DNA from 4 places in the Bradyrhizobium sp. USDA 4541 genome. Region 1 is predicted to be linked to each of the others. Evidence: predicted binding sites of a transcription regulator. Region 1 holds the regulator's gene; each other region holds the start of a gene.
The links. The regulator HrcA, encoded in region 1, represses chaperone genes, less so after heat shock. The targets are predictions, from matches to a motif close to GTTAGCACTCNCNNNNNGNGAGTGCTAAC.
Positions count from the first base shown of each region.

Region 2: groES (co-chaperone GroES) is a predicted target of HrcA. The motif match lies at 2,206-2,234, and genes of this name have one in related genera.
Region 3: groES (co-chaperone GroES) is a predicted target of HrcA. The motif match lies at 5,339-5,367, and genes of this name have one in related genera.
Region 4: J2R80_RS43025 (co-chaperone GroES) is a predicted target of HrcA. The motif match lies at 3,704-3,732, and genes of this name have one in related genera.

Region 1 covers NZ_JALJZF010000001.1:1,354,861-1,362,336, forward strand. The annotation lists gene J2R80_RS06380 (hypothetical protein) at 32-967, shown strand; gene pncA (bifunctional nicotinamidase/pyrazinamidase) at 1,052-1,762, shown strand; gene J2R80_RS06390 (AraC family transcriptional regulator) at 1,785-2,639, shown strand; gene J2R80_RS06395 (VOC family protein) at 2,708-3,133, shown strand; gene grpE (nucleotide exchange factor GrpE) at 3,182-3,787, opposite strand; gene hrcA (heat-inducible transcriptional repressor HrcA) at 3,953-5,041, opposite strand; gene rph (ribonuclease PH) at 5,224-5,937, shown strand; gene rdgB (RdgB/HAM1 family non-canonical purine NTP pyrophosphatase) at 5,949-6,584, shown strand; gene hemW (radical SAM family heme chaperone HemW) at 6,571-7,476, shown strand, end outside.
Region 2 covers NZ_JALJZF010000001.1:4,593,060-4,600,535, forward strand. The annotation lists gene J2R80_RS21615 (conjugal transfer protein TraG) at 1-1,511, shown strand, start outside; gene J2R80_RS21620 (CopG family transcriptional regulator) at 1,517-1,963, shown strand; gene groES (co-chaperone GroES) at 2,267-2,581, shown strand; gene groL (chaperonin GroEL) at 2,727-4,373, shown strand; gene J2R80_RS21635 (hypothetical protein) at 4,782-5,078, opposite strand; gene J2R80_RS21640 (cytosolic protein) at 5,490-5,786, shown strand; gene J2R80_RS21645 (hypothetical protein) at 6,057-6,860, opposite strand.
Region 3 covers NZ_JALJZF010000001.1:5,035,210-5,042,685, reverse strand. The annotation lists gene J2R80_RS23745 (NupC/NupG family nucleoside CNT transporter) at 1-559, shown strand, start outside; gene J2R80_RS43770 (MGMT family protein) at 655-885, opposite strand; gene J2R80_RS23740 (hypothetical protein) at 1,228-1,539, shown strand; gene J2R80_RS23735 (response regulator) at 1,589-1,999, opposite strand; gene J2R80_RS23730 (response regulator) at 2,005-2,394, opposite strand; gene J2R80_RS23725 (HWE histidine kinase domain-containing protein) at 2,785-3,747, shown strand; gene J2R80_RS23720 (cupin domain-containing protein) at 4,058-4,624, opposite strand; gene J2R80_RS23715 (usg protein) at 4,725-5,015, opposite strand; gene groES (co-chaperone GroES) at 5,411-5,725, shown strand; gene groL (chaperonin GroEL) at 5,771-7,411, shown strand.
Region 4 covers NZ_JALJZF010000001.1:9,115,198-9,122,673, reverse strand. The annotation lists gene J2R80_RS43050 (hypothetical protein) at 1-26, opposite strand, end outside; gene J2R80_RS43045 (MarR family winged helix-turn-helix transcriptional regulator) at 135-611, opposite strand; gene J2R80_RS43040 (antibiotic biosynthesis monooxygenase) at 710-1,078, shown strand; gene J2R80_RS43035 (hypothetical protein) at 1,110-1,400, opposite strand; gene groL (chaperonin GroEL) at 1,491-3,137, opposite strand; gene J2R80_RS43025 (co-chaperone GroES) at 3,313-3,609, opposite strand; gene J2R80_RS43020 (hypothetical protein) at 3,928-4,446, shown strand; gene J2R80_RS43015 (hypothetical protein) at 4,677-4,955, opposite strand; gene J2R80_RS43010 (hypothetical protein) at 5,145-5,624, opposite strand; gene J2R80_RS43005 (hypothetical protein) at 5,840-6,025, opposite strand; gene J2R80_RS43000 (hypothetical protein) at 6,339-6,782, shown strand.

The sequences.
Region 1 (7,476 bases):
GCGGCCACCAAGCAAAACCGGTAGATCCCCCATGACGCCTTTTCGACTTCTCGTTGCGGTTGCCTTGCTGCTTGCTGCCACCTGTCGTGGCTTTGCCGCCGACGTGGTGTTTCCGCCGGGCGCGCATGTCGGGATGAAGCCGCTGGTGGGCCTCAACCGCGCCAAGTCGTTCATCGGCTTCGAGACCGAGGACCAGGGCGTGAAGGTCTTGATCGCCGATCTGCCCGCGGACGCCTACAACGAGGTCGTGAGCGCCTTCAAGGCCAACCCGGCCGGCAGCGGAAACATCAAGCCGGAGAGCCTCGAGACGCCGGCGGGCCTCGCCTATTACACCGTGGAGAGCGCGCGTGACGGCACCACCAATGTGCGGCGCTACTCCATGATCCTGCCGGGACCGACCTTCTCCGGCTATGTCGCCGTACAGGTGCCGGAGAACGCGAGCAAGATCTACACCGACGACGCCGTGCGGCAGATGTTCGCCACCGCCCAGATCCGCAACGAGGTGCCGGTCGACGAGCAGCTAAGCATGATGCCGTTCAAGGTCACCGAGCTCAGCAGCTTCAAGAATGTCCGCATGCTGGCGCCGGGCGCGGCGCTGCTGATGGCCGACGGCGACGACAAGGGCCTTGAGACCAAGCCCTTTATGCTGCTTGGCATCATCGGCTCGGCCCCGGCCACACCGGATGATCGCGGCCGCTTCGCCCAGCAGATCGCCACCACGATCCCCGGCGTGCGCGACGGGCGGATCACCATGTCCGAACCGATCCGGATCGACGGCCAGCCCGGCTTCGAGACGCGCATCGACGCCGTCAGCGGCAAGGACAATACCCCGGTGACCATCGTGCAGTGGCTGCGGTTCGGCGCGCAAACATCGATGCGCATCATCGGCAGCTCCCCGCGCACCGATTGGGAGAAGGCCTTCCCGCGCTTCCGCGCGGTGCGCGACGGCATCCAGCCGCGCGGCTGACAGGCCCGCCGAAAAATCGGACTTTCGCAGCTCCACGAACGGAACTAGCCTCCTCGTGCAATTATCAAAGCGAGGAGGGGCGCGATGCCGGATCGACGACAGGTTGTTGCAGGCCTCGGTACGCTGGCGCTTGCCGCGCTGGTTCCAAAACATCTCTGGGCGGCTGCGATCAAGCCCGACGACGGCTCCGCGCTGCTCGTGATCGACGTCCAGAACTGCTTCCTGCCCGGCGGCAGCCTTGCCGTGAAGGACGGCGAGCAGGTGGTGCCGGTGATCAACCGGATCGCCAAGAGCTTTGCCAATGTGGTGATGACGCAGGACTGGCACACGCCCGGACACATCTCCTTTGCCTCGACCCATTCCGGCAAGAAGCCGTTCGAGACCGTCGACCTTGCCTATGGCAAGCAGGTGCTGTGGCCCGACCACTGCGTGCAGGGCACCGACGGCGCATCGCTATCGAAGGAACTCGCGATCCCGCAGGCCGAGCTGATCATCCGCAAGGGTTTTCACAAGGACGTCGACAGCTACTCCGCCTTCACCGAGGCCGACGGCAAGACCACCACCGGGCTCGCCGCCTATCTCAAGGCGCGCAACGTCGAGCGGGTTTTCGTGGCCGGGCTCGCCACCGATTTCTGCGTGGCATGGACCGCGCTCGATGCGCGCAAGGCCGGCTTCGAGACCTATGTGGTGGAAGATGCCTGCCGCGGCATCGACACCCAGGGATCGCTCGCCAAGGCCTGGGACGACATGGCCAAGGCCGGCGTCAAGCGCATCCAGTCCTCGGATATCGCGTAAGACGCAGCCTCGCGAGATTCGCATGGCCGAGCCTGCGTCACCTCATGCATTCGATCTCGCGCAGCGCCTGCCGTCGCCGCGCATGGCTGGCCTGATCGTCCGGATCACAGGTTATCGCGAGACCGCAACGGGCCGGTTCGCGCAGCGGCAGACCGCGCCGCTGATCGTCCCGCTGATCATCAGTTTCGGCTCGCCGTTCCTGATCGCGCTGTCGCGCGAGCCCGGTGCGGCCGATCGTCAGCTCAGCTTCGCCGCCGGCCTGCATGCCGGGCCTGTCTACATCGAGTCCGACGGGCGCGCCGCCTGCGTGCAGGTCGATTTCACCCCGCTCGGCGCCTACGGCTTCTTCGGCGGCGCCGTGACCGACCTGGTCGGGAGCATGGTCGATATCGACGATGTGCTCGGCCATGATGGCCGTCGTCTGCGTGAACAGCTCGGCGCCGTGACCTGCTGGCAGCGCCGCTTCGACCTGATCGAGGCGTTCGTGCTGCGCCGCGCCGGCCACATGCCGTCTCCCGAAGTCGCGTTCGCCTATCGAAAACTGGCGCGTTCGGCCGGCGCCATCAGCATCACGGCATTGGCCGACGAGATCGGCTGGAGCCGCAAGCATCTGGCTGGCCGGTTTCGGTCCGAACTCGGCCTCGCCCCCAAATCGCTGGCGCGCATGATGCGGTTTCACCGGGCGAGCAGCCTGGCACAAAGCGGCGCAGCGCTTGGCTGGGCGGGGATCGCGGCGGAAAGCGGCTATGCCGACCAGGCCCATCTCGCCCGCGAGTTCGTCGAATTCGCAGGCGAACCGCCAACCGCCTGGGCGCGCCGCCGGGCGCTGACCGACCGCCGGCTGGTTCACGCCGGCGATGGGCTGGCGGACTGGTAACAAACCTTCAAGCCAACGCCGCGTTGCCCCGTGCAGGATGGCGCCGTCAGCCAAGGAGGTGAGCGACCATGACGCACGACATCGAACCGCCCCGCATCTACCCGACCCTGCGCTGCAAGGACGCCGAGGCGATGACCAATTGGCTCACGACGGTGCTTGGGTTCACCGAACACGTCGTCTACCGCGATGGCGGCGTGATCCATCACGCCGAGCTCGCCTATGGTTCCTCGATGCTGATGCTGGGCCAGAGCCGCGACGACGCATATGGCAGGCTGGTCGGCGACCTCGACCACCGCCGCACCGACTCGATCTATATCGCCGTCGACGATCCCGACGCGCTGCACGCGAAGGTCAAGGCTGCCGGAGCGAAGATCGAGATGGAACTGCGAAACACGGATTATGGCAGCCGCGACTTCGCCTGCCGCGATCCGGAAGGAAATCTCTGGAGCTTCGGCACCTATTGGCCGAAGGCACACGAGAAGCCGCGACCGTGAGCCCGCGCAATCCGCGAGCTCACAGACGGGTGTCCGGGATCGGACGGATCAGGCGGTGATGTCAGCGGTCGGGGCGGCCTTGGCGCCGCCCTTGGAGACGCCGACCAGCGCCGGACGCAGGATGCGCTCGCCGATCATGTAACCGGCCTGCACGACCTGCACCACGGTGCCCGACGGCACCGACGGATCGGGCACCTCGAACATCGCCTGCTGGAAGTTCGGATCGAACTTCTCGCCGATCGGGTCGAACTTCTTGACGCCGTTCTTCTCCAGCGCGTTGAGCAGCGAACGTTCGGTCAGCTCAACGCCTTCGATCAGCGCCTTCAGGCCGGGATCGGCGGCTTCCTTGGTCTCGGCCGGCACCGCATCGAGCGCGCGCTGCAGGTTGTCGGCGATATCGAGCACGTCGCGGGCAAAGCCGGTGATGCCGTAGGTCTTGGCGTCGGCGACCTCGCGGCGGGTGCGCTGGCGGAGATTCTCCATCTCGGCCAGGGTGCGCAGCGTCCGGTCGCGCGCCTCGGCGAGTTCCTTGTTCAGCGCCTCCGCCGATGCGGCCTCGGGCTCGTCAGGCATGATGTAGGGTTTCGAGACCACGGGCTCACCCGTCGGCGCCGAATTCTCGGTGTTGTCATTGGCCCGGTTCGGATCGGTCATGGCTTGCCTTCTCGAAAACTCGCGTCGATTCAAATCTTGGGGATTGCTTGCCGGGATATCGTGCTTTGGGCGGCGAAAATCAAGCGCAACATACCGGTCTCGGGAACTGGGATCTCCGGCTTGGGTGAAGAAAACCCGTCAAATGAAAGCGAAATCGCCCTCCGGTCAGCCGCCGAGCATCTTGCTGACGATGCGCGCGGCATAATCGACGGTCGGGATCACCCGCGCATAGTTCAGCCGTGTCGGTCCGATCACGCCGAGGACGCCCACGATCCGCCCCTGGGCGTCGCCGTAGGGCGCGATGATGGTTGAGGAACCCGACAGCGAGAACAGCTTGTTCTCCGAGCCGATGAAGATCCGCACGCCCTCGCCGCGTTCGGCGCGGCCGAGCAGATCGATCACCCCGCGCTTGGTTTCGAGATCGTCGAACAGCGACTTGATGCGCTCGAGATCGTCGAGCGCATGCAGGTCCTCCAGCAGATTGGCGTGACCGCGCACGATCAGCTGGCGGTCCTCATTCTCGCCGCCGGACCAGCTCGCGATGCCCGCCGCGACCACTTTTTGCGTGAGCTGATCGAGCTCGGCGCGGTTTTGCGTCAATGCCGTCTCGAGCTCGAGCCGCGCTTCGGCCAGCGTCCGGCCGCGGATCCGCGCATTGAGGAAATTGGTCGCCTCGGTCAGGGCTGAGGATGGAACACCCGGCGGCAGTGCCAGCACGCGGTTTTCGACCTGGCCATCTTCGCCGACCAGCACGACCAGCGCCTTTTCCGGCTCCAGCCGGACGAACTCGATGTGCTTCAGCCGCGCATTCGACTTTTGCGTCAGCACCACCGCCGCGGCGCGGGTCAGCCCCGACAACCGCGTCAAGGCTTCGCCAAGCGCGGCCTCGACGGATTGCGCGCGGCCGACGGCCGCAAGCTGGGTCTGGATCGACTGACGCTCGGCCTCGGTGAGGTCGCCGACCTGCATCAGCGCATCGACGAAGAAGCGCAGCCCGAGTTCGGTCGGCAACCGGCCGGCGGAGGTGTGCGGCGCATAGATCAGGCCGAGCTGCTCGAGATCCGACATCACGTTGCGGACCGAGGCCGGCGACAGCGGTAATGCGATCAGGCGCGAAATGTTGCGCGAACCGACCGGCTCGCCGGTTGCGAGATAGCTTTCGACGATTTGACGAAAAATATCGCGCGAACGCTCGTTGAGCTGGGCGAGCCCGGCATGCGGCGCGATCAGGCCAATCGGATCGTGGTGAGTCACACTCCAGTCCCTCACAATTACTGCATAATTTGTCGATCCGGGAGGCCGATGACAAGCATGCATTCGGCCCCGTCGTACCGGACCCTACCGGGGCCGAAAACCCTCGCCAAAACCCTTGCCGCTGCCCCTTCCCGCTCCTACAAGCACCGCCAGCCAATTTTCTCGGATTTCTGGAGGATTTCATGCGGCCAAGCCGCCGTGCACCCGATGAACTGCGTCCCGTGTCGCTGGAACGCGGCGTCGTCAAATATGCCGAGGGTTCCTGCATGGTGAAGTTCGGCGACACCCATGTGCTGGTGACCGCCACGCTGGAAGAGCGGCTGCCGCCGTGGCTGAAGGGCCAGGGCCGCGGCTGGGTCACCGCCGAATACGGCATGCTGCCGCGTGCCACCCTGGAACGCACCCGCCGCGAGGCTTCGGCCGGCAAGCAGGGCGGCCGGACGGTCGAGATTCAGCGGCTGATCGGCCGCTCGCTGCGCGCGGCCGTCGATCTCGAGGCGCTCGGCGAACGCCAGATCACGGTCGATTGCGACGTCATCCAGGCCGACGGCGGCACCCGCACCGCCTCGATCACCGGTGCCTGGGTGGCGCTGGCCGACTGCATCAACTGGATGAAGACCCGCAACATGCTGAAGACCAACGTGTTGCGCGACAATGTGGCGGCGATCTCCTGTGGCATCTACCAGGGCACGCCGGTGCTCGATCTCGACTATGCCGAGGATTCCGAGGCCGACACCGACGCCAATTTCGTTATGACCGGGGACGGCCGGATCATCGAGGTGCAGGGCACCGCCGAGAAGACGCCGTTCTCGGAAGGTGAATTCCTGGCGCTGATGGCGCTGGCGCGCAAAGGTGTCGCGCGTCTGGTCGACTTGCAAAAGATCGCGGTGGCGTAGTCAGATTGGTCATGCACCGCCGAATCACCGGAAGGCTCGTCATCGCCACCCATAATCCCGGCAAGCTTGCCGAGATGCGGGAACTGCTGGCGCCGCACGGCGTCGAGGTGGTGTCGGCCGGCGAGCTCGACCTCGCCGAGCCCGAGGAGACCGGCGACAATTTTCGCGCCAACGCGGCGATCAAGGCGATCGCGGCAGCGAAGGCGACCGGACTGCCCGCCTTCGCCGACGATTCCGGCCTCGTGGTCGATGCGCTCGACGGAGCGCCCGGGATCTACTCGGCGCGCTGGGCCGGCGAGGGCAAGGACTTCATGGCGGCGATGACGCGGATCGAGCGGCTGCTGCAGGAACGCGGCGCCACCGCACCGGACCGGCGCAAGGCGCACTTCGTGTCGGCGTTGTGCGTGGCCTGGCCCGACGATCATCTCGAGCAGGTCGAGGCCCGCGTCGATGGAACCCTGGTCTGGCCGCCGCGTGGCTCCGCCGGCTTTGGCTACGATCCGGCCTTCCTGCCCGACGGCTACACGCGGACCTTCGGCGAGATGACCAGCATCGAGAAGCACGGCCTGCCGCCGCTCGGGCTCGGCCTGTCGCATCGCGCCCGCGCCTTCGTGAAGCTCGCGGAGATCTGCCTTGAGCCACGCTGACCGAGAAGCCTTCGGCGTCTACGTGCACTGGCCGTTCTGCCTGTCGAAATGCCCGTATTGTGATTTCAACAGCCATGTGCGGCATGCGCCGGTCGACGAGGAGCGTTTCGTGCGCGCGTTCGCCCGCGAGATCGAGACGACGGCCGCGCGCGTGCCGGGGCGGCAGGTGTCCTCGATCTTCCTCGGCGGCGGCACGCCATCGTTGATGCAGCCGAAGACCGTCGGTGCCGTGCTCGATGCGATCGGCAAGCACTGGACGGTGGCGCGCGATGTCGAGGTCACGCTCGAGGCCAATCCGACCAGCGTCGAGGCGACGCGCTTTCGCGGCTATCGCGCAGCCGGCGTCAACCGCGTCTCGCTCGGCGTGCAGGCGCTCGATGACGTCTCGCTGAAGGCGCTTGGCCGCCTGCACACCGCGCGCGAGGCGCTCGACGCGGTCGCGATCGCGCGCTCTGCGTTCGACCGTTACTCGTTCGATCTGATCTATGCCCGCCCCGACCAGACGCCGCGGATGTGGGCCGATGAACTGAAGCAGGCGATTTCGGAAGCGGCCGAGCATCTGTCGCTCTACCAGCTCACGATCGAGGAAGGCACGCCGTTCTTCGGGCTGCATGCCGCCGGCAAATTGCAGACGCCGGACGAAGCGACCGCGCGCGCGCTCTACGACGTGACGCAGGAGGTCTGCGCCCGCGAGGGATTGCCGGCCTATGAGATCTCCAATCACGCCCGCGCCGGCGCGGAGTGCAAGCACAACCTCGTCTACTGGCGCGGTGAGGAATATGCCGGCATCGGCCCGGGCGCACATGGCCGGCTCGACATCGATGGCGTCAGGCACGCGACCGCAACCGAGCGGCGCCCCGAGGCGTGGCTGTTGAACGTCGAGGAGCGCGGT
Region 2 (7,476 bases), 3.2 Mb from region 1:
TCGGCCTGGTCGTGCCCTCGCTCCTGACCTGGCCGGGCTCGGCGATCGTTCACGATATCAAGGGCGAGAACTGGCAGCTGACCGCGGGCTTCCGCGCAAAACATGGGCGGGTCCTATTGTTCGACCCGACCAATCCGAAGTCAGCGGCGTATAATCCGCTGCTCGAGGTTCGCCGCGGCGAATGGGAGGTCCGCGACGTCCAGAACATCGCCGACATCCTGGTCGATCCCGAGGGGAGCCTGGAGAAGCGGAACCATTGGGAGAAGACCAGTCACGCGCTGCTGGTCGGCGCCATCCTCCATGTCCTCTATGCCGAAGAGGACAAGACGCTGGCGGGCGTCGCCGTGTTCCTCTCTAATCCGAAGCGGTCGATCGAATCGACGCTTGTCGCGATGATGAAGACCGCGCATCTCGGCGAAGCCGGTCCACATCCCGTCATCGCTAGCGCAGCGCGCGAGCTGCTCAACAAGTCCGACAACGAACGGTCGGGCGTGCTGTCGACCGCCATGTCGTTCCTCGGGCTCTACCGTGATCCCATCGTCGCCGCGGTGACCCGGCGCTGCGATTGGCGCATCACCGACATCGTGGGCGACCAGCAACCGGCGACCCTCTACCTCGTCGTGCCGCCCTCCGACATCAACCGGACCAAGCCGCTGATCCGTCTGATCCTCAACCAGATCGGCCGGCGTCTCACGGAGGACCTGCAGGCCAAGGCAAAGCGCCACCGGCTGCTCCTGATGCTCGATGAGTTTCCCGCGTTGGGGCGGCTGGATTTCTTCGAGTCGGCGCTGGCGTTCATGGCAGGATATGGACTGAAGGGCTTTCTGATTGCCCAATCGCTGAACCAGATCGAGAAGGCGTACGGCCCGAACAATTCGATCCTCGACAACTGCCATGTCCGCGTCAGCTTCGCCACCAACGACGAGCGCACCGCCAGGCGTGTCTCCGATGCCTTGGGTACCGCGACCGAAATGCGCGCCATGAAGAACTATGCCGGCCACCGACTAAACCCGTGGCTTGGTCATTTGATGGTCTCCCGGCAGGAAACGGCCCGGCCGCTGCTCACCCCAGGCGAAGTCATGCAACTGCCACCGACGGACGAGATCGTCATGGTTGCGGGCGCTTCGCCGATCCGGGCGAAGAAGGCGCGCTATTACGACGACGCGCGCCTCCTGCAACGCATTCTGCCGGTGCCGGCACTCACTATTCCCAACCAGGGGCGGCCGAATGACTGGACGGGCCGGCCATTGCCGCCGAAAGCGGAAATCGGCAATGCCGGCTCGACGACCGCGACCGAAGATGACGATCCGACCGGATCCGAACGCCGCCAGCAGCCCGAGCTCAGCCGCGTGACGCTGGTCGAGAGGAGGGCGCCGATCGAGAACGAGTTCGAAGCCGATCCCGTCGATGATGCGGACGATGAGGCCGTCCGCAACAGCCGCATAACCCGGATCATGCAAGGCGTAGCGCGGCAGGTCTCGCTGGACTCCGGCGATGGCACGGAGCTGTGACCGCCATGACCGTCCGCAAGAAGAAGGTCCAGATTTCGGTCTACCTCGACCCGGCCGTTATGACGGCGCTGACGGACTATGCCGCGCGCCGAGACCAACCTCAATCGCTGATCGCTGAGGCCGCGATCGCCTCCTTTCTGTCTCCGGATGCGGCCGAACGACGGGAAGCGGTGATCGCGAAGCGCCTCGACCAGCTCGATCGCCGCATGATCCGGCTTGAGCGCGACGTCGGCATCGCGGTCGAGACGCTTGCCGTATTCGTCCGGTTCTGGTTGACCACGACCCCGGCATTGCCGGAGCCGGCCGCGCAAGCCGCGCGCGCCAAGGGAGGTGAACGCTACGATTCCTTCGTCACCGCACTTGGCCGCAGGCTCGCCAGGGGACCGAAGCTGCTGCAGGAGATTGCGGAGGATCTCGGTGGCGACGATCATTCGGGCCAGGCACACTCCTAGGTCTGTACCTGAGAATTTGTGGGTGCGCGACGATGGCGTGTCCGTTTAGTCCCGTCCGCACCGAAGTCGTGTGGCGGTGCAATAAGTCGCGAGGGCCCAGATCGGACATAGACACTGCTGGCGGCCTATTGCTTCGCCCGGCAGCGATCGTCGCCGGCATTCCCCTCCGAGAGCAAAGTTGCAGCCAAATATCACAGGCGGACGCTCTTGCGCCCAACTGTCACAGGTATAAGTGAGCTGCGATTAGCACTCGCTCATTGTGGGTGCCAATCCCGAGTTGTGCACAAGGCCAGGGAGGATCACATGAAATTCCGTCCGCTTCACGACCGCGTCGTGGTCAAGCGCATCGACGCCGAAGAGAAGACCGCTGGCGGCATCATCGTTCCCGACACGGCCAAGGAAAAGCCCTCGCAGGGCGAAGTGATCGCCGTCGGCCCCGGCGGCCGCGACGAGAGCGGCAAGCTGATCCCGATTGACCTTCAGGTCGGCGACCGCGTGCTGTTCGGCAAATGGTCGGGCACCGAAGTCAAGATCGACGGCAAGGAGCTGTTGATCATGAAGGAGAGCGACATCATGGGTGTTCTTACTGGCACCTCCGCCAGCAAGAAGGCCGCTTAAGCCGTACGCCCGCTCCCTTGAGGAGCAGGCGCTGCCGGCGTCTCGAAAGATGAGCCAAGAGCCAACTGTCTCGTTCTTCGAGACGCCCACTTCAAGAGCACGCACTTCAGGACGAGGAGCAGAGATCAACTCAGGGGAGACAGACATGTCAGCCAAAGAACTCAAATTCGGCGTCGATGCCCGCGACCGGATGCTGCGCGGCGTCGATATCCTTGCCAATGCGGTGAAGGTCACCCTCGGTCCGAAGGGCCGCAACGTGGTGCTCGAGAGGTCGTTCGGCGCTCCCCGCATCACCAAGGACGGCGTCGCTGTCGCCAAAGAGATCGAGCTCGAGGACAAGTTCGAGAACATGGGCGCCCAGATGGTGCGCGAAGTCGCCTCCAAGTCCGCTGACGCGGCCGGTGACGGCACCACCACCGCGACCGTGCTCGCGGCCGCGATCGTGAAGGAAGGCGCCAAGTCGGTCGCCGCCGGCATGAACCCGATGGATTTGAAGCGCGGTATCGACATGGCGGTGGAAGCCGTGGTCGCCGACCTTCAGAAGAACTCGAAGAAGGTCACCTCGAACGAGGAGATCGCCCAGGTCGGCACCATTTCGGCCAACGGCGATGCCGAGATCGGCAAGTTCCTCGCCGACGCCATGAAGAAGGTCGGCAACGAGGGCGTGATCACGGTCGAGGAAGCCAAGTCGCTCGAGACCGAGCTCGACGTCGTCGAGGGCATGCAGTTCGACCGCGGCTACATCTCGCCCTATTTCGTCACCAACGCCGACAAGATGCGTGCCGAGTTGGACGATGCCTATATCCTGATCAACGAGAAGAAGCTCTCCTCGCTGAACGAGCTGCTGCCGCTGCTCGAGGCCGTGGTACAGAGCGGCAAGCCGCTGGTCATCGTCGCCGAAGACGTCGAAGGCGAAGCTCTCGCCACCCTCGTCGTCAACCGCCTGCGTGGCGGCCTGAAGGTCGCGGCCGTCAAGGCTCCGGGCTTCGGCGATCGCCGCAAGGCCATGCTGCAGGACATCGCGATCCTGACCGGCGGTCAGGCCATCTCGGAAGACCTCGGCATCAAGCTCGAGAACGTCACGCTGCAGATGCTCGGTCGCGCCAAGAAGGTGATGATCGACAAGGAGAACACCACGATCGTCAACGGTGCCGGCAAGAAGGCCGACATCGACGCCCGCGTTGCCCAGATCAAGGCGCAGATCGAGGAGACCACCTCGGACTACGACCGTGAGAAGCTGCAGGAGCGTCTCGCCAAGCTCGCGGGCGGCGTCGCGGTGATCCGCGTCGGCGGCGCGACCGAGGTCGAGGTGAAGGAGCGCAAGGATCGCGTTGATGACGCGATGCATGCGACCCGTGCGGCTGTCGAGGAAGGCATCCTCCCGGGCGGCGGCGTCGCCCTGCTCCGTGCCTCCGAGCAGCTCAAGGGCCTGCGCACCAAGAACGACGACCAGAAGACCGGCGTCGAGATCGTGCGCAAGGCGCTGTCGGCTCCCGCTCGCCAGATCGCGATCAACGCCGGTGAAGACGGTTCGGTCATCGTCGGCAAGATCCTGGAGAACAAGACCTACAATTACGGCTTCGACGGCCAGACCGGCGACTATGCCGACCTCGTCAAGAAGGGCATCATCGACCCGACCAAGGTCGTGCGCACCGCGATCCAGAACGCCGCCTCCATCGCGGCACTCCTAATCACCACGGAAGCCATGGTCGCCGAGCTGCCGAAGAAGAACGCACCCGGCGGCATGCCAGGGGGTGGTGGCATGGGCGGCATGGGTGGTGTGGACTTCTAGGTCCAAAGTTCAGCGTTCAAAGAAAGAGAGGCCCAGCATCGCCGCCTGGCTTTTCTGTACTGGTTATATGTCGGACACGAATCGTGCCGGTCGCTGGGCGAACCACTTCCGGTCTGGCCCGATGACCGAACGACCTCAGAGGTGGTCCGGCCTTCGCGTTTGGGTCAGCAGCGGACGTGCCGACGCTCCCGCCTGACGAAAAAGACTAAGTCCGCGCGTGCTCGTCGACAACGACCTTCAGCACGTATGGCTTCTCGCGCCTTAGCTCCACATCGAACTCTGAGCGGCTCGTGCAATTGATATGCCGGCCATACATGTGCAGTGACATTGAAACGTTTTGCCGAACGCCAAAGCAGCTTCTTGACGCCATGCTCGCTCCCCTCGCTGATTAGCGGCGCTTGCGATCAACTACGCATCAGATTCTATGTTCACCAAGACTTCCCCTGCGATAATTTCGGGCGCGCCAAGATGAAGGTCATGCATGCTTGCTTGAACAAACTGCAGGACCTTTTCGTTCGCCGCATTGGCGCTTTCGCGGTCCTCGAATATCATCACAGCGACACCAACGCCTTGGCCCCCATCCAATACATAATAAGATTTAAATCCGGGCGAATCCTTCAGGATCTGGCCGATGCCGCTCTTCGCGCGGCGGGCAGCATCCGCAACCGAACGAACCTTGGTGTACTTTCTAACGAACATATACATCTGGCCACCTTTGCATCTCAATTCCGGTCCTGCGCATCAAAGCATATAGGGCCGCTGCTGGACTAGGGCCTGCTTCCGCGATGGTCCAATCGCGTCATTCCAGGCATGCCACTTCCAGACGAGCTCAGTTAGACAACCTCGGAGGCGGTGGGGAGTTGGTATTCGGCCATCTCTGAAGCGAACGTAATCATTCGATCGCTCGTCAGCGCCAGCTGGCAGGGAATGGCGGAATAGCGAGCCCTGGGCCGCACGTCACCGGCCTCGATGCGACCGAGCATCTCAGGACCCAGGACGGTCCAAACAGTGCAGATCACGTCCACTGTGGAATCGTTATGAGCGGTGAACCGGCTTATACTGGGAGTATCCGGACTGGACATCCATGAAATCAGTCCAACCGCGAAGGAGGATCCGATGAAAGCGCTTTTGCTGCTAACGGCGAGCGGTCCTCTGCTCATTCTCACGTCGCACGAGTCCGTACACGATCAGGAGCTTCTCGAGAAGCTCAAGCACAAGGGAATTGGCAAGTTCGTCGCATTTGAGGTTCCCGTGCCACTCGCCAGGGAGCGCTACGGCGGGCATTTCCAAGCCGTTGAGAGCGATCTTCACGAGACTGATGATTTGAGAGTGCTCGACTTCAACGGTCAGCGGGCGTTTCAGCTCTTTCGTTTCGATGAACTCGGAGTACCGATTCTTCAAGAACAGCGGTGATCCCGCCCAAACTGCGGAGCGGGTTCATGAGCAAACGCGCTAGCCGAGGTGGATGGTCTAGTGTGCTCGTTGATGATCGGCGCTACGAAGTTCGAATCGGGAGGAGGATTAGCCTGGGCGGCCGTCATATCCTTAACGGATCCCTCGGACGCTTAAACCACTCTGGAAGCGTTCAACCCAGAAAGCAGTCGAACGGCCAAGCGTTGAAAAAGGGACGGATATTGGGTCGGTAGATCCGATCGATGCAGCAGCACCACTGCTTCCTCTCAATTATTGTTCAACGAAGGCCTTCCATCTGTTCAACTGGAGGGGCCTCAGGGCGGTCAGTTCATCGTCCAGCTCGGCAATGCGTTTTGCGGCAGCGATCATTGCCGCCGCTGCACGATTGTAGTTGTCTGCAGTCATTTGAAACGGGAACACGAACTGACCGTCTTTCACTTTGTAGATGCCAAATTCCCTCAGCAGGAGCGTTACACACTTGTCATAGGTCTTGTAATATTCGGCGTATGCGGTCGACAATTCGGCCGCTACGGCAATTGTTTCGGTGTGCTGCGCATCGATCATGCTCATGAATCTGCGAATTGTGTCGTTTCCAACAAGGAGTGAGCGGGCCTCGTCTTCCAGTTTGTCGCGCTCGAATTTTGCGAGAGCGATATAGCGGGGCTCAAAGGTAGCGATACGACCCTCGGCGGCCTTCAGATCGCGAAGAATTGCGTCTAGATCACTGCGGCTGAAAGTCGGATCGATTGCTTTCGGGAGTTCCTTTTGCTCGGCGCCGGTTAGTAGCCTTCGAGCGGCAGCATTCATCTCGATCGCATCCAGGTTTGCGAGTGCGATCATTTTCAGAATCACGTTCGAGGGATGTCGCTTTAGAGCTTGATCCAGTTGTTCAGGATTGCTCACGTCGCGCATGGCAACATAGGCGTCACTTTTTGAGATAGCTTCCTGATATCTCGACAAATCGCCCACAAAGTACAGCCCGCTGAAGCCAAGAATCGTGAACGCAAACAGCAACAATAGGCCGAGTGCCAGCCGTCTCGGCGTCTTCGCGCTTTGATGTACCGGCGATCCCACTCCTCAGACTCCCGTCCGGGCAACGTTCGTTCATTTCATCGGTCGACTCCGAGGAGGTCAAGGTGACCAATGAAGTGAACCCCAGTCAACATCATCGACTTCACCGGGAAAATACGGTCACCGCAGTGAGCTCGTGACGCAGCGCTCTATTGAGGTATTCGATAGCCGTCTTGTCGCCCTTCATGCTCAGCTCCTTTCGCGGGTGTCGAACCGCCTGGTGGTGCGGGCGGCTGGAACTTAATGCCTGATCAGGACGATGGAGAGTTTAGCGCGTCTGTGCTTGCGGTTCGAGCAGTGTGGGGCACCTACCGTTCGCCGTCGGTGGAGTCCCGCCACGGTTCGCTACCTTGCAGGACCTAATGTGAAGCTGAACAATAGCAAGAGCGCGCTTGCGCAACTCTCTTCCGTGGGCTGGCTATGACGCCATCGACGGCTCGACTCGAGCTGTGTCACCACCGTCTGCTTGGCGTAGAAAACTGCCTGGAGCGCAAACGGCGTCACTCGCGCACCCAATATCGACCAATCTCCGACGTAGCGCCAGGCGCGGCGGCGGGAGCCAGTTTGGTCCTGATTTGATCGGTAAGCACCCTTATTTGATCAACCGCCCGCTTTCGTA
Region 3 (7,476 bases), 3.7 Mb from region 1:
CAAGCGCACCGGCGGATCGCTCGACAATCCCGATATCCAGGTGTCGTCGACGATGGACGCCATCGTGAAGGGCACGGCAGCCGGGCTCGAGCTCTTGATGAACATCATCGCGATGCTGCTCGTGCTGGTCGCGCTGGTGTATCTGGCAAACGCGATCATCGGCCTGCTGCCGGAGATCGGCGGCGCGAAGATTTCGCTGCAGCGCCTGCTTGGTTACGTCATGGCGCCGGTGTGCTGGCTGATGGGCCTGCCCTGGCCGCAGGCGATCACGGCCGGAAGCCTGATGGGCACCAAGACCGTGCTGAACGAGTTGATCGCCTATGTCGACCTGTCGAAGCTCGGCCCCGACGCGCTCGATCCGCGCTCGCGGCTGATCATGCTCTACGCGATGTGCGGCTTTGCGAACTTCGCGAGCCTCGGCATCATGATCGGCGGCCTCGGCATCATGGCGCCCGAGCGGCGCGACGAGATCAACGCGCTCGGGCTGAAGTCGATCGTCTCGGGCACGCTGACGACCTGCCTGATGGGCGCGATCGTGGGGATGCTGACGCAGCCGTAGTCGCAGTAGCCCGGATGGAGCCAACGGGTCGCGCGATGACAGGCTCCGCGCAATCCGGGGCGGTGCTGACGCGGTGAAGCTCCCTGCCAAGCGGATCATTGTTGGGCCGGCCGACGGCGCGGGCGCACGTAGCCGCGCATTGAGCCGTCGCTTGCAATAACGCGATGACAGGGGATCGATGGGTCGTCATTCGTGCGCATTATGGCACCGACCGCGCGCGCAGCCTTCGGATTGCCGGCTTTAGCAGCGACAGCTTTGTACGTCATGGCCTTCCCCTTTGGGATCTTGCGCACGATGTCGCGGACCTTATCTGAAAAGGTTTTCATAAATCGAGTGTAGCAGATTTCTCAGAGGGTTTTCGCCATTTTACTTGCGGTTGGACGAGCGCGTCGCGTTGGCACGGAAGATTCGACCGGACGTGCCGGTGTTAGTTTCGAAGTGCGCGCCGCCGTCTTAACATTGCGGGGCAGCTATTGGCCCCTAGCGTCGTTTGCCGCGCAGTGCCGGCGTGGACGCAAACGGAGCATTGCGGACATCGACCGGCGGCTCCGCCCGATGCGATTCGACGTGAATGACCCGCTGTGGACATTGCCATACTTCTGAGGTGACTTTATCCGCTGACCCCCATAGTTCAGCCGAGGAGAATTGTCGGGTCTCGCGACGACCGGATGTCAGAGTTCGCCTTAGCCGAAACCAGATATGCTCTGAGCGGCGAGGTCAATATCGCCTGTCAAGTGATGGGTGAAGGACCTATCGACATCATCATGGTTCTTGGTGGGTTCTCGCACGTCGATTTTCAGCACGAAACGTCCGGATATACGGCATTCTTGCAGCGGCTTTCAGCCTTTGCGCGTGTCACTACATTCGACAAAAGGGGCGACGGACTATCCGACCGGATTCCGCTGCTCCTTCCCTTGAGCAACGCATGGACGACGTTCGCGCCATCATGGATACAACAATTGGCGCATCACAAGCGGTGATCATGGGGAATTCCGAAGGCAGCGCGATGAGCGCACTGTTTGCAGCCACCTATCCTGCGCGGGTATCGCGGCTGGTGATTTTCGGCGGCTTCCGGGTCGCGAGCAGTTGGCGAATGTGATCCAACACGGGGCGATAATTCAGCTTCTTCGCTGCCTGCGGGCCTTCCTCGCAAAGGTCACCCGCGAGCGCGAGGACCTTGCCGACCGTCGCGCCCAGCATTGTCTTCACAGTTGGGTAGTTGCTCCGTATCCACGCAGAAAGAGCAAACCCAGAGCCGGTGGCGCCGCCTACGTCGATCAGGGCGACTTCAATACAGTGTTTCCCGCCTTCGAGGCATTCACGTGCCTCATCGTGTTGAGTTGCTTCCATCACGCGATAGCCGCACTCACGAAGGTACTCCGCCAGCGGATGGCGCACGAGCACGTCCTGCTCGACGATCAATACAGTTGTTGCTTGCATGCTTACTACAGCGCCGGGCCGAGCATCTCCGCGATCAGCATCGCGATCTGCCTGGGATCGTAGGGCTTGCTGATGAACCTACCTACGCGGCTCGCTGCGCTCTCCAATTCTGTGCTTCCAGAGGCAACGAGGATAAGGAGCATCGGTTGCATGACGCGGACCTTCCCAGCCAACTCCAGACCATCAAGGGTTCCGGGCATCCGGATATCGGTTATCAGCGCGTCAATCCGCTCGCCTGATGAGATGTAGTCCATCGCGTCATCGGCGGTCCTCGCCTCAATAACCTCAAACCCCGCGCCTCGAAGCTGCTCAGCTACGTCAAATCGGATGAACCATTCGTCCTCCACGAACAAAACCCTGATCCGTTCGCTCTTTTGCTGCGCTTGGGGGACCATCGTTGGCTCCTCGGATGCTGGTCAGCCAACCTACAGAGGGGCGCAACGTTCCAAGCCATTGAGTTCTTTTGCTAATTTGGCGTCGTGGCGGGAACATTCTCGGCCGACCGCCGACCTACAGCGGCGGTTGATGACTGCTTATGGCCCGTTGCGACAGCTCGTTATGCCCATCTCGTCGTTGCTCTGTTGACATCAGTGTTTCGTGGGCCATTGTTCCCGATTCCAATGTTTGCTTTGTTGATCGCCATGGGCACTGTTCGAGAAGTAAAAGGCGATTTTCCGCGGGCTGAGGGCGAAGCTGCCGCACTCATCCGGTCTTTCGACTGGTCCAGCACCAGCTTGGGACCAATCGTTGGGTGGCCAACGCACCTCAGGAGCGCGGTGAGCCTTATGCTGCCGGCCAAAGCACAAATCGTGCTGTTTTGGGGAGCCGAATTTGTCGCTCTCTACAACGACGCCTATGCTCCTACGATAGGTCAGAAGCATCCAAAGGCACTTGGGCGACCAGCACGCGATAATTGGGCCGAGCTGTGGGACGATTTAGGACCGCTTCTCAGGCGCGTCCTCGACACCGGCGAAACAGTCTTCGCGAAGGACCGCCCCTTCTACATTGAGCGGCACGGCTACCCAGAGACAGTTTATTTCGACATCTCGTATTCTCCAGTTCAGAACGAGGCTGGCGAAACTGGCGGTGTACTCTGCATCGTTAGTGAGACTACCGAACGTGTAATTGCGCAAGAACGCCAACGGTTGCTCGCTCGGGAGGCAAACCATCGCGTGAAGAACATGTTTGCCGTTTTCCATGGCATCATAAGTCTGAGCGCTCGGTCAGCCAGAACTCCGCAAGAGATGGCTCAATCGTTACGAGGCCGTCTCGACGCTCTAATGCAGGCCAAGGACCTAATCCGTCCTGGAATCATGGGTACGGAGGCGCATAGCGAGCGAACGACGGTGGGAGACGTGGTGCGAACGGTCTTGCGGCCGTATGAAGATGACGCGTCCAGCGAACGCATCATGGTAAGAGGACCAGCTGTCCCCGTGGGTGCTATGGCCGTTACAAGCCTCGCACTCGCGCTGCATGAAACCACTACGAATGCGGCCAAGTATGGGGCGTTGTCGGAACCAACCGGTTCAATAAACATCGCATGGGACACGCAAGGCGGGGACTTGCATCTTGAATGGGAAGAGACAGGCGGCCCAGTGATTGTTGCTGCGCCTTCGGCAAAGGGTTTTGGGAGTGTGCTTGCGGAGCGCAGCATTGCCGCTCAACTGGGCGGCAAGGTGGAATATGATTGGTTACCGAGCGGGCTCAGGTTAAGGGTTTCGATTCCTTTGGATCGTCTTGCAGTCTGATTGCGGGGATAGTCTGTTTCGGGCTACTTGACGCCGCTCCTCCAATAGCGCCGACAGAATAACTGTTGGTGGTCTCATTCACTTTGGAACGTCGGCAGTTGGCCCATCGCGACATCTTGCGTTGCCGCACGAACTTGGTCGCTATCGGGGCAAAGCGGACGTAGAGTCACGCCGACGGTTTTATGGGTACACAGCCCTAGCTAGAAAATCGTCATGCCCGGGCTTGACCCGGGCATCCATCGACCAAGGAGAATCTTGCGAAGCAAGCTGGATGGCCGGGTCAAGCCCGGCCACGACGAGTGCGTGAGCACTACGCCTTCAGCTCCACCGTCTTGAACTCGGCCGGCAGGATCACTTCCAGCAGTTCGACGTCGTCGGAATAGTCCAGGATCATGTGCCGGATGCGCGGCGGCTGGGTCCAGGCACTGCCTTGCTGCATCAGCGTCTCGCCCTCGCCTTCCATGTAGGTCTTCACCCAGCCCTTGAGCACATAGACCATCTGGAAGTCGACATCGTGGAAGTGCAGCTTCGACACTTCATCGGGATTGCACGGTCCCTGCAGCCGGATGACATGTGCCTGCGCGAGGCCATGCGACGCGGCTGATATGCCGAGGTCGCGGTACTTGGCGTAGGCGCGCAGCCCGTCGGCCTTGAAGTCCTCTTCGCGGTGATGGCTGATCGCGACGCGCTGCTTCGGCCACGCCTTGGCTGCGGCTTTCGGCGCGCTCTTCTTGGCCGCCGGGACGCGGCCTTTCGACTTGATGGTCTTGCGCGCGGACGATTTCGCGGACGTCTTCTTGGCGCCTGCGCCAAGCCCCGACCATTTCTTCTTCACCGCGGTCTTGGCTGCCGATCTTGATGCCGTCTTCTTGGCCATTGTTTCGCCTCCCGTCTTTTTGTGACGGAGAGAGGCTAACACAAGTCGCGCGCCGCGAGGCGAGCAAAGGCGCAGAGCCGCGCCCTGCTACGTTTGCTGATCAATGCAGCCGGAACACGCCGTCGACGGCACGCAGCTCGGCCGGCTTAACCAGCTTGGAATGCGCCACCGTCACCGAAAACAGCGGGCCTTCGAGCTTCGCCTGCCAGAACGCGAGGAAATCCTGCAGCGCCGGAAATTTCGGAAACAGGTCGTAGTTCTGCCAGACATAGGTCTGCAGCAACGAGGGGTGATCCGGCATCCGATAGAGGATTTGCGCCGTCGTCAGCCCGTACCCCAGCAACTGCTTCCGGAAATCGTCGGAAACAACCCCACCAACTCGCGAGACCATGCCAACCTCCTGTGACGGAGCGCATTCACGTGGTGGCCGACCTCCCCCGCCGGACCACCGGCAATGGATGCGCTCACATGAGAGAAATGTGACGCACGCGACTAACCCATCTCAAGCCTAAATGTTTAATAGGTTGTTGAAATTTCTTGCGTTGGCAGCAGCTTACCGCATCTGCTAATAGCCCCGGCAACCCCTCTTGGGCGGCATTAAGGATGCCGAAATGATCTCGGCATCCTCTTGGCAGGCGGTACTCACGAGTGCCAATTTTTCTGCTAGAGGCACTTGCCCGCCGCCAAGGCTTGGCCTATCTCCTGCCCAACCAGTCTGGCACTCGCTGGACTGGACTGCTAACTCTCCAAAAATCTAGAGCATCTACAAATGTTTAGGAGGACTGCATGAAATTCCGTCCGCTTCACGACCGCGTCGTGGTCAAGCGTATCGACGCCGAAGAGAAGACCGCTGGCGGCATCATCATTCCGGACAGTGCCAAGGAAAAGCCCTCCCAGGGCGAAGTCATCGCCGTTGGCCCGGGCGGCCGCGATGAAGCTGGCAAGCTGATCCCGATCGACGTCAAGGTCGGCGACCGCGTCCTGTTCGGCAAGTGGTCGGGCACCGAGGTCAAGATCGACGGCGAAGACCTGCTGATCATGAAGGAAAGCGACATCATGGGCGTGCTCGACGTCCCCGCTTCCAAGAAGAAGGCGGCCTAAGCGCCTCCCTCCCTCCCAGGTTAAATCTCTCAAGGAAAAACTCAGATGGCAGCTAAAGAAGTCAAATTCTCCGTCGAGGCGCGCGACAAGATGCTGCGCGGCGTCGACGTTCTCGCCAACGCGGTGAAGGTCACCCTCGGTCCGAAGGGCCGCAACGTGGTGCTCGAGAAGTCGTTCGGCGCTCCCCGCATCACCAAGGACGGCGTCACCGTCGCCAAGGAGATCGAGCTCGACGACAAGTTCGAGAACATGGGCGCCCAGATGGTGCGCGAAGTCGCCTCCAAGTCCGCTGACGCGGCCGGCGACGGCACCACCACGGCAACCGTGCTCGCCCAGGCGATCGTGAAGGAAGGCGCCAAGTCGGTCGCCGCCGGCATGAACCCGATGGACCTGAAGCGCGGTATCGACCTCGCGGTCGAAGCCGTCGTTGCGGACCTCCAGAAGAACTCGAAGAAGGTCACCTCGAACGAGGAGATCGCCCAGGTCGGCACCATTTCGGCCAATGGCGATGCCGAGATCGGCAAGTTCCTCGCCGACGCCATGAAGAAGGTCGGCAACGAGGGCGTGATCACGGTCGAGGAAGCCAAGTCGCTCGAGACCGAGCTCGACGTCGTCGAGGGCATGCAGTTCGACCGCGGCTACATCTCGCCCTACTTCGTCACCAACGCCGACAAGATGCGCGTTGAGATGGACGACGCCTACATCCTGATCAACGAGAAGAAGCTCTCCTCGCTGAACGAGCTGCTGCCGCTGCTCGAGGCCGTGGTGCAGACCGGCAAGCCGCTGGTCATCGTCGCCGAGGACGTCGAAGGCGAAGCTCTCGCCACTCTCGTCGTCAACCGCCTGCGTGGCGGCCTGAAGGTCGCGGCCGTCAAGGCTCCGGGCTTCGGCGATCGCCGCAAGGCCATGCTGCAGGACATCGCGATCCTGACCGGCGGCCAGGCCATCTCGGAAGACCTCGGCATCAAGCTCGAGAACGTCACGCTGCAGATGCTCGGTCGCGCCAAGAAGGTGATGATCGACAAGGAGAACACCACGATCGTCAACGGTGCCGGCAAGAAGGCCGACATCGACGCCCGCGTTGCCCAGATCAAGGCGCAGATCGAGGAGACCACCTCGGACTACGACCGTGAGAAGCTGCAGGAGCGTCTCGCCAAGCTCGCGGGCGGCGTCGCGGTGATCCGCGTCGGCGGCGCGACCGAGGTCGAGGTGAAGGAGCGCAAGGATCGCGTTGATGACGCGATGCATGCGACCCGTGCGGCTGTCGAGGAAGGCATCGTCCCGGGCGGCGGCGTCGCCCTGCTCCGTGCCTCCGAGCAGCTCAAGGGCCTGCGCACCAAGAACGACGACCAGAAGACCGGCGTCGAGATCGTGCGCAAGGCGCTGTCGGCTCCCGCTCGCCAGATCGCGATCAACGCCGGTGAAGACGGTTCGGTCATCGTCGGCAAGATCCTGGAGAACAAGACCTACAATTACGGCTTCGACTCCCAGACCGGCGACTATGCCGACCTCGTCAAGAAGGGCATCATCGACCCGACCAAGGTCGTGCGCACCGCGATCCAGAACGCTGCCTCGGTTGCCGCGCTCCTGATCACCACGGAAGCGATGGTTGCCGAGCTGCCGAAGAAGAACGCCGGCGGCCCCGCGATGCCTCCGGGCGGCGGCATGGGCGGCATGGACTTCTAAGCGACGAAGTCGTCCCGGACGCGGTGCAGCGCGAAGCGGTGCACCGCAGAGCCGGGATCTCGCTC
Region 4 (7,476 bases), 7.8 Mb from region 1:
AGCAGCAGGAGCGGGAGCGCGCGCATACGATAAGTCCTCGAAGGGCAGAATCGGTTCCGTCGTAACTAGCAAACCTCCATGTCATTGGCCAAAAAAGAAGGCCGCCTAACGGCGGCCGCGCGCCGCGATCGCGGTCATGTGCGTTCGTCAGGTTCCTCGCCGCCCTCCAGTCGGCCGCGCAGCACCGTCACGACCCGGCTCACGGTTTCGAGGTCCTTCATCGACAGCCCGTCGGCGAGGCCGTTCACCCAAGGCAGCTGCAGGCGCATGGCCGCGTCGAAGCTTTGCCGCCCCTTGGCGGTCAGCACGACGAGCTGGGCGCGGCGGTGATGCGGGTTGGTTTCGAAGGCGACGAGCCCGTCCCGTTCGAGGTCGTTGACGATCCGCTGCACGTTCTGTCGGGCAGCGCCGAGGTCGCGCGCCAGCCATGCGACCGGTTGCGGGCGCTCTGTGGCGACGATGGCGCCGAGGATCTGCCAGCGCGCGCTGGTCAGCCCGAGCCCGGCCACCAGCCGGTCGCCTGATGTGAACAGCAGGCTGTTGAGCCTGAACAGGTCGGGAATCAGGGTGCTCAGGGCTTCACCCGCCGGCGTTCGTTTTGCATTCGGCATTTGTCACCATATAAACGTATTGACACCATGATGTCAATTTCTGTATGTATCCATCAGTCCGGAATGACATCATAACACCATATCGAACGGAGCCAACCATGCCGCAGATGCGCCCCCTGGACCCCGCTTTCCCGATCGACCGCCAGCTCGCGGTCGATGCCAGCAACGTCGTGCTCGTCAACCTCTTCACGCTCGATGCGGCCGACGAGGACACGTTTCTCAAGGCCTGGCAGGACGACGCCGCCATCATGAAGCGGCAGCCGGGCTTCATCTCGACCCAGCTGCACCGCGCGCTCGGCGAGAGCCCGGCCTATCTGAACTACGCGGTCTGGGAATCGACCGCCGCCTTCCGCGCCGCCTTCATGAACCCCGAGTTCAGGGCCAAGCTCTCGGCCTATCCGGCCTCGGCGGTAGCCTCGCCGCACCTGTTCCAGAAGGTGGCGGTGCCGGACATCTGCGTGGCGTAACGGACTGTCAGGCCGTCGCGTCAAGGATCGCTCAGCTGTGCACGAGGATGCCAACCCCAAGCGTGGAAGCAGCGGCCAGAAACGAGATGTCCAGAAATCGCAACGGCGCTTTTGGACGATGACCGGCAGAACCCGAAATGACGTAATAGACGCCATAACCCACGCCGAGGACGACAAACGTCAGCGTTTGCCTGAGCCAGAACGTCAAGACGACCGCAAGATCATCGAGGCTGTCCAGGGCATAGGCGCCGAGCGCAAGCAGTGCGCCGATCGCGTAGAACAGCACGAGCGTTGACGTCAGTGATTTGGCGTCGCGGGACATCAGATGATCCTTGCATCCCGATCGTAATCAAACTGCAAAAAAGAAGGCCGCCCGGAGGCGGCCTTCGATCTCGATAGGGATGGGGGAGGCTTAGAAGCCGCCCATGCCGCCCATTCCACCCATGCCGCCGCCGCCCGGCATTGCCGGCGCCGCGTCCTTTGGCAGTTCGGCGACCATGGCTTCGGTGGTCACGAGCAGACCGGCCACGGAGGAGGCGTCCTGCAAGGCGGTGCGCACCACCTTGGCGGGGTCGATGATGCCCTTGTCGACCATGTCGACATAGTCCTCGGTCTGGGCGTCGAAGCCGAAGGTCTCCGACTTGTTCTCGAGGATCTTGCCGACCACGATCGAGCCCTCGACACCGGCGTTCTCCGAGATCTGGCGGACCGGAGCTTCGAGCGCCTTGAGCACGATGTTGATGCCGGCCTGGACGTCGGCATTCGGGTTGGTGAGCCGGCCGACCGCCTTCTTGGCGCGCAGCAGCGCGACGCCGCCGCCCGGCACGATGCCTTCCTGCACCGCGGCGCGGGTCGCGTTCAGCGCGTCCTCGACACGGTCCTTCTTCTCCTTGACCTCGACCTCGGTCGCACCGCCGACCTTGATCACCGCAACGCCGCCGGCGAGCTTGGCGAGGCGCTCCTGCAGCTTCTCACGGTCGTAGTCCGAGGTGGTCTCCTCGATCTGCGCCTTGATCTGGCCAACGCGGGCGTCGATGTCCTTCTTCTTGCCGGCGCCCTTGACGATCGTGGTGTTCTCCTTGTCGATCACGATCTTGCCGGCGCGGCCGAGCATGTTGATCGTGACGCTCTCGAGCTTCATGCCGAGGTCGTCGGAGATCAGCTGACCGCCGGTCAGGATCGCGATGTCCTCCAGCATCGCCTTGCGGCGATCGCCGAAGCCCGGCGCCTTGACGGCGGCGACCTTGAGCCCGCCGCGCAGGCGGTTGACGACCAGGGTCGCCAGCGCCTCGCCCTCGACGTCCTCGGCGAGGATCAAGAGCGGACGGCCCGACTGCACCACGGCTTCCAGCACCGGCAGCATGGACTGCAGGCCGGACAGCTTCTTCTCGTGCAGCAGGATGTAGGCATCCTCGAGCTCGGCGGTCATCTTCTCGGCGTTGGTGATGAAGTAGGGGCTGAGGTAGCCGCGGTCGAACTTCATGCCCTCGACGATATCGACCTCGGTCTCGAGCGACTTGTTCTCCTCGACGGTGATCACGCCCTCGTTGCCGACCTTCTGCATCGCCTGCGCGATCATCTTGCCGATCGCGGCATCGCCATTGGCCGAGATGGTGCCGACCTGGGCGACTTCGGACGAGGAGGCGACCGGCTTGGCGCGCTTCTCGATGTCCTTGATCACGGCCGCGACCGCGGTGTCGATACCGCGCTTGAGGTCCATCGGGTTCATGCCGGCGGCGACCGACTTGGCGCCCTCGCGGACGATGGCCTGCGCCAGCACGGTCGCGGTGGTGGTGCCGTCACCGGCGGTATCGTTGGTCTTGGAAGCGACCTCGCGCAGCATCTGCGCGCCCATGTTCTCGAACTTGTCGTCGAGCTCGATCTCCTTGGCGACGGTGACGCCGTCCTTGGTGATGCGGGGAGCGCCGAAGCTCTTCTCGATGACGACGTTGCGGCCCTTCGGGCCGAGCGTCACCTTCACAGCGTTGGCGAGCACGTCGACACCGCGCAGCATGCGGTCGCGGGCCTCTCCGGCGAATTTTACGTCCTTGGCAGCCATTGGTTTGAACTCCTGTCAGTTTTGAGAGACGCGCTTGCCGTTTCCGCGCTCGTCATCGCCGGGCTTGACCCGGCGATCCATCGCCTTGGTAAGAACTCTTCGGAAGCGTGATGGATGCCCGGATCAAGTCCGGGCATGACGATGCGAGTGGTGCGGTCGCGCGGTTGAATGGCGATCAGGCCAGCACGCCCATGATGTCGGACTCCTTCATGATCAGGAGCTCCTGGTTGTCGAGCTTGACCTCGGTGCCCGACCATTTGCCGAACAGCACGCGGTCGCCGACCTTGAGGTCGATCGGGATCAGCTTGCCGGCCTCGTCGCGGCCACCCGGGCCGACGGCGACGATCTCGCCCTGGGACGGCTTCTCCTTCGCCGAGTCCGGAATGATGATGCCGCCCTTGGATTTCTCCTCGGCATCGATACGCTTGACCACGACGCGGTCGTGCAGGGGGCGGAAGGTGGATTTAGCCATGACGTTCCCTCTTGGAGGCTCGGTTTCAGGTCCGGTTCATCGGGACCGGCGTTGGATGCCGGCCCGGTCGGCGCTGGGCAGGACGCCCGACGCTCTTAGCAATCGTGGTGCGAGAGTGCTAATTGTGGGCCGGGAAATATGGCCTGGCGCAGTTTCTGTCAAGCAAACGGGTTAAGGCCTTGGTGAGGCCAATATAGGATGGTGGACCAGAAACCAAATCGTAGCGATGACGTAATTTTGTCAGACGTCATTGCTCCGTCTTAAGTTTTACGCTTGGCTGCAGGACGGGTGCGGCCGGGACATAGTCGGGGGATGCATATGATCAGGTCATTCAACGCGCGATTGGTCGCACGGTTCGCGGCTGTTTCGGCGCTGACGACACTCTTGGGGGCGTGCGGCAGCATGAGCCTGCCGTCGTTGTCGTCGAACCCTGAGCCGGCGCCAGCCGAGCCGGGGGTCGCCCCCGAAATGCCCGCGAGCATCCGCGCCGACGAGATCGTCGGCCGCTGGGGTCTCGCCTCGTTCCAGAATCCCGCCGATCGCGCCCGCACCGAGGCCGCCGCGCGCGGCCAGTGCAAGCAGCCTTACGTGATCGGCGCCGGCCAGAACGGCGGCGTCATCATGCATCTGGCCGACCAGGCCACCCCGCAGGAACTGCGGCTGAAGGGTTCCCCGAGTGGCAAGAACTATATCGGCCCGCCTGGACCGACGCCCGGCGAGCAGGACCGCGAGATCGTCTCGTTCGACGGCCGCGTCATGATCACCCGCTTCGTCGACAAGGACGCCGGGGTCCGCTACGGCAACATGGTCTATGTCCGCTGCGCGCCAAGGGCGTAACGGCGGGACTTCGAGCGATCTGCCGACATAGCGCCGCATAGTCGGCGCACCTCTCCCCCTGTGGGAGAGGTCGGATTGCATCGTCAGATGCAATCCGGGTGAGGGGTCTCCCTCCGCGAGTGACCCTTTCGAGATTTGAGTAGGCGGCGACAACCCTCATCCGGCGCGGATTGCATCCGCGCCACCTTCTCCCACAAGGGGAGAAGGGAAGGAGACCCGCAAACACGGCCTTATCGCCGCACGCCAACCCGATTGACGCCGCCATTCAAATTGCCGCCCGCATTGTGGCGGACCGCAGCGCGCGCCACCGGACGAGGCCTGAGCACAACGCCTGCCCGTGCCACGCAGCCTGCCGGATAACCGACATACGTGCAGTAAATCACGGCGTTGGCCGGTGCTGGACTGAGAGCGGCGCCTGCAAACCCCAACATCAGGCTCGCCGCTATTCCCGCAACCGTCACTGACTTGGTTGGAAAAATGTTCGTCCGACGCATGGTGATCCTCCTCATCGCACGTGAACTGAAGGTGATGGAGCCCGCTTCAGATGCGGCCCAAGGTATCGTCAGTGGCAAAAGGGGGAGGCGATGTTGACGTAGATCAACGCCGCGCGCGACCCGTCGCCGCGTGGGATTGATCTGCTTCATCGTGAAAGAGGGCGGCTCAGGGAGCCGCCCTCTTGCGCTGCCGTTGCGCCGGCTTCACTGACAGACGTACATGCGGCCGTCAGCCATCTTGGTCATCGTGCCGGGCTCGCAGCCGATACCATTGGCTGCCTTGTACTCCGTCCATCCGGCATATCCGTAATACGGACTGATCCTCTGGTAGGCTCGTGCCGGATAGTAGGGCTGGCCAAAGTAGGGATCCGTCTGGGCGGCATACGAATTGGTCCAATCGTTTGTGCCCCAGCCGGAATAGGCCGGCGCGGTAGCGGCGGCCGCAGCGACCGCTGCCGTAGCGGCGACACCCGCGCCCACCCCGTACCCGTACGCGGCGCGCCGGGTCTGACGACGCGCGACGCCGGCGACGCTCACGGGCGTCAGCGGCCGGCCCACACGCGCCTGGGCACTTTCGACCGACGCCGAAAGACCGCCCCGCTCGGACCAGGTGATGGAGAACAGTGTCGCACAAGCGATAGTCGAAAGCGCAATTGCAGTATTTCGGACAATTCTTTGCGTCATGTTCAATCTCCAGTGTTGAGTACTCCAGTGGCTCCGCCCCAATCAGTGATCCGGTAGCAAGGCGCACGCCATCAGCGCGATTGAAAGAAGCCCGGCGCTCATCGTCGCACCTTCAAAGACGACCTCGCGCTGTGCTTACCGGCGGTTGGCTGTCCTCACCACAAGCTCAAACGCTCGCTTCCACCACGCGCCGCTTGTTGCACTTGCGGCGATTGCTATTGCGATACGAACTGCTTGCCAATTTTTAATAGGAGGCTCTGCACGTTGGTCACACGCAGCGAGCCGGCCGCGAATGTATGATCCGGCGCTGGACCAAAATGCGAATCCTCGCGCTGGGCGACCGGAATGATTCCGGAAGTCCCATGCAACCGGCACCCAATGTTGGCTCCCGGCATACGCATGACAATTTCCCTCACGCAGTAATATGCACCCGCGACAACAAACCTGCCAGCGGATTTGCAACCGTCGACGCTGGCACAAGATGCATGTTGTCGAGACGGAGGATCGGACTGATTCATCCTTGTCGCGATACTGTTGATCTATGTCAAAGGTCCTGAAGTTCTTGAATGGGACGCTGGTGTCGACCACGCGCACGTCAATGCGGTCTCGTCGGCCGGTAGCCGCCTGACGCGGTGCTGAGCCATGCTTCAGCGCAGATGCGTGCCCTTGGGCAAAGAAGCCTGGCGATGTGCACAATGGCGGATGGAGCGATCCATGCCAGTGGCGCGGTATTTCCTGTATATCGGCGGAGTGCTGCTCGCGCTGCTATTCCTTCTGGATGCCACCATCCCCAATTCTCCACTGGCAAAGCAGCCTGACTCGAGTCGTCCGACCATTCGCATCCGTTCGATGGAAAAGCTGCCCGACCTTGTCGTTTACGACACCAGTCTCCCGACTATCGTTCCTGAACAGGTCGCGGAAATTCCTGCTCCAGCCGCGGCCGAAACTGTCGGGCCTTCCCCGATCGTTCGCGAGCGGGAAGCGTTTGCCCAGATGCAGAAATCCGAAATCGAGCGGCCAAAATCGTCGGGCCGCAAGGCGAGGGAAGCCAAGCCGCCTCGGAAGTATGCCCATGCCAGGAGATACGCGCCGTCACCTTATGCGCATTTTGCGGAGCGACGTCCGCGATATGGGTGGTTCGGCAACTTCATCTGGTGATCAGGTAGCATATGCCTGCGGTGAGGGGACGCATGCCTGCGAGCCTTGACGCAAGTCAAGGCCGGGCCTTTCCATCGCTATGGAGTGGAGCTGTGGTGCCTCAAAGGATTAAATGGAGGAACACAATGATCCGCTTGTTTGCTGTCTTTATCTTCGCTTTGTGTGTTGGAGCACCTGCGCAAGCCATGACACCCGCGCCGCTCCCCCAGACGGAAACAATGGCAATACCGGTGGCCGTCGGCTGCGGTCCGGGCCGGACGCGTATCAATGGTGTATGCGTAGCAAGGACGACCGTCCGTCAAACTCGCCGAGCCGTTCGCAGATGCGTGCGCTGGCAGGGAGGGGTCTGCGCCTTGTATGAATGAACGACTCTACTGGCGTTCAGGTCGCGACTGGGCGCCAGTACTGTAGTGCATCCGGTCGAATGCCGCTTCTAAATCATCCATGACAATCAGCGGCGACAATCCGTCGGGCCTGCCGTGCCTTACTGAGCTTCGAGCAACAGGACGGTCAACAGCAGGATCGGCCAGAGCGCGCTCGCAGCCAGAGTGATGCGGAGCACCACGTCACCGCTCGACGGTTCGACCCATCGACGCCTGAGCTGACGAGGCAATTTGCTCGATTGAAATGCGCGTTGTGGTTGGCGAGCCGATCCGACTTTTGCAGCGCCGATGGGAGGTGCCGCGGCTCGATG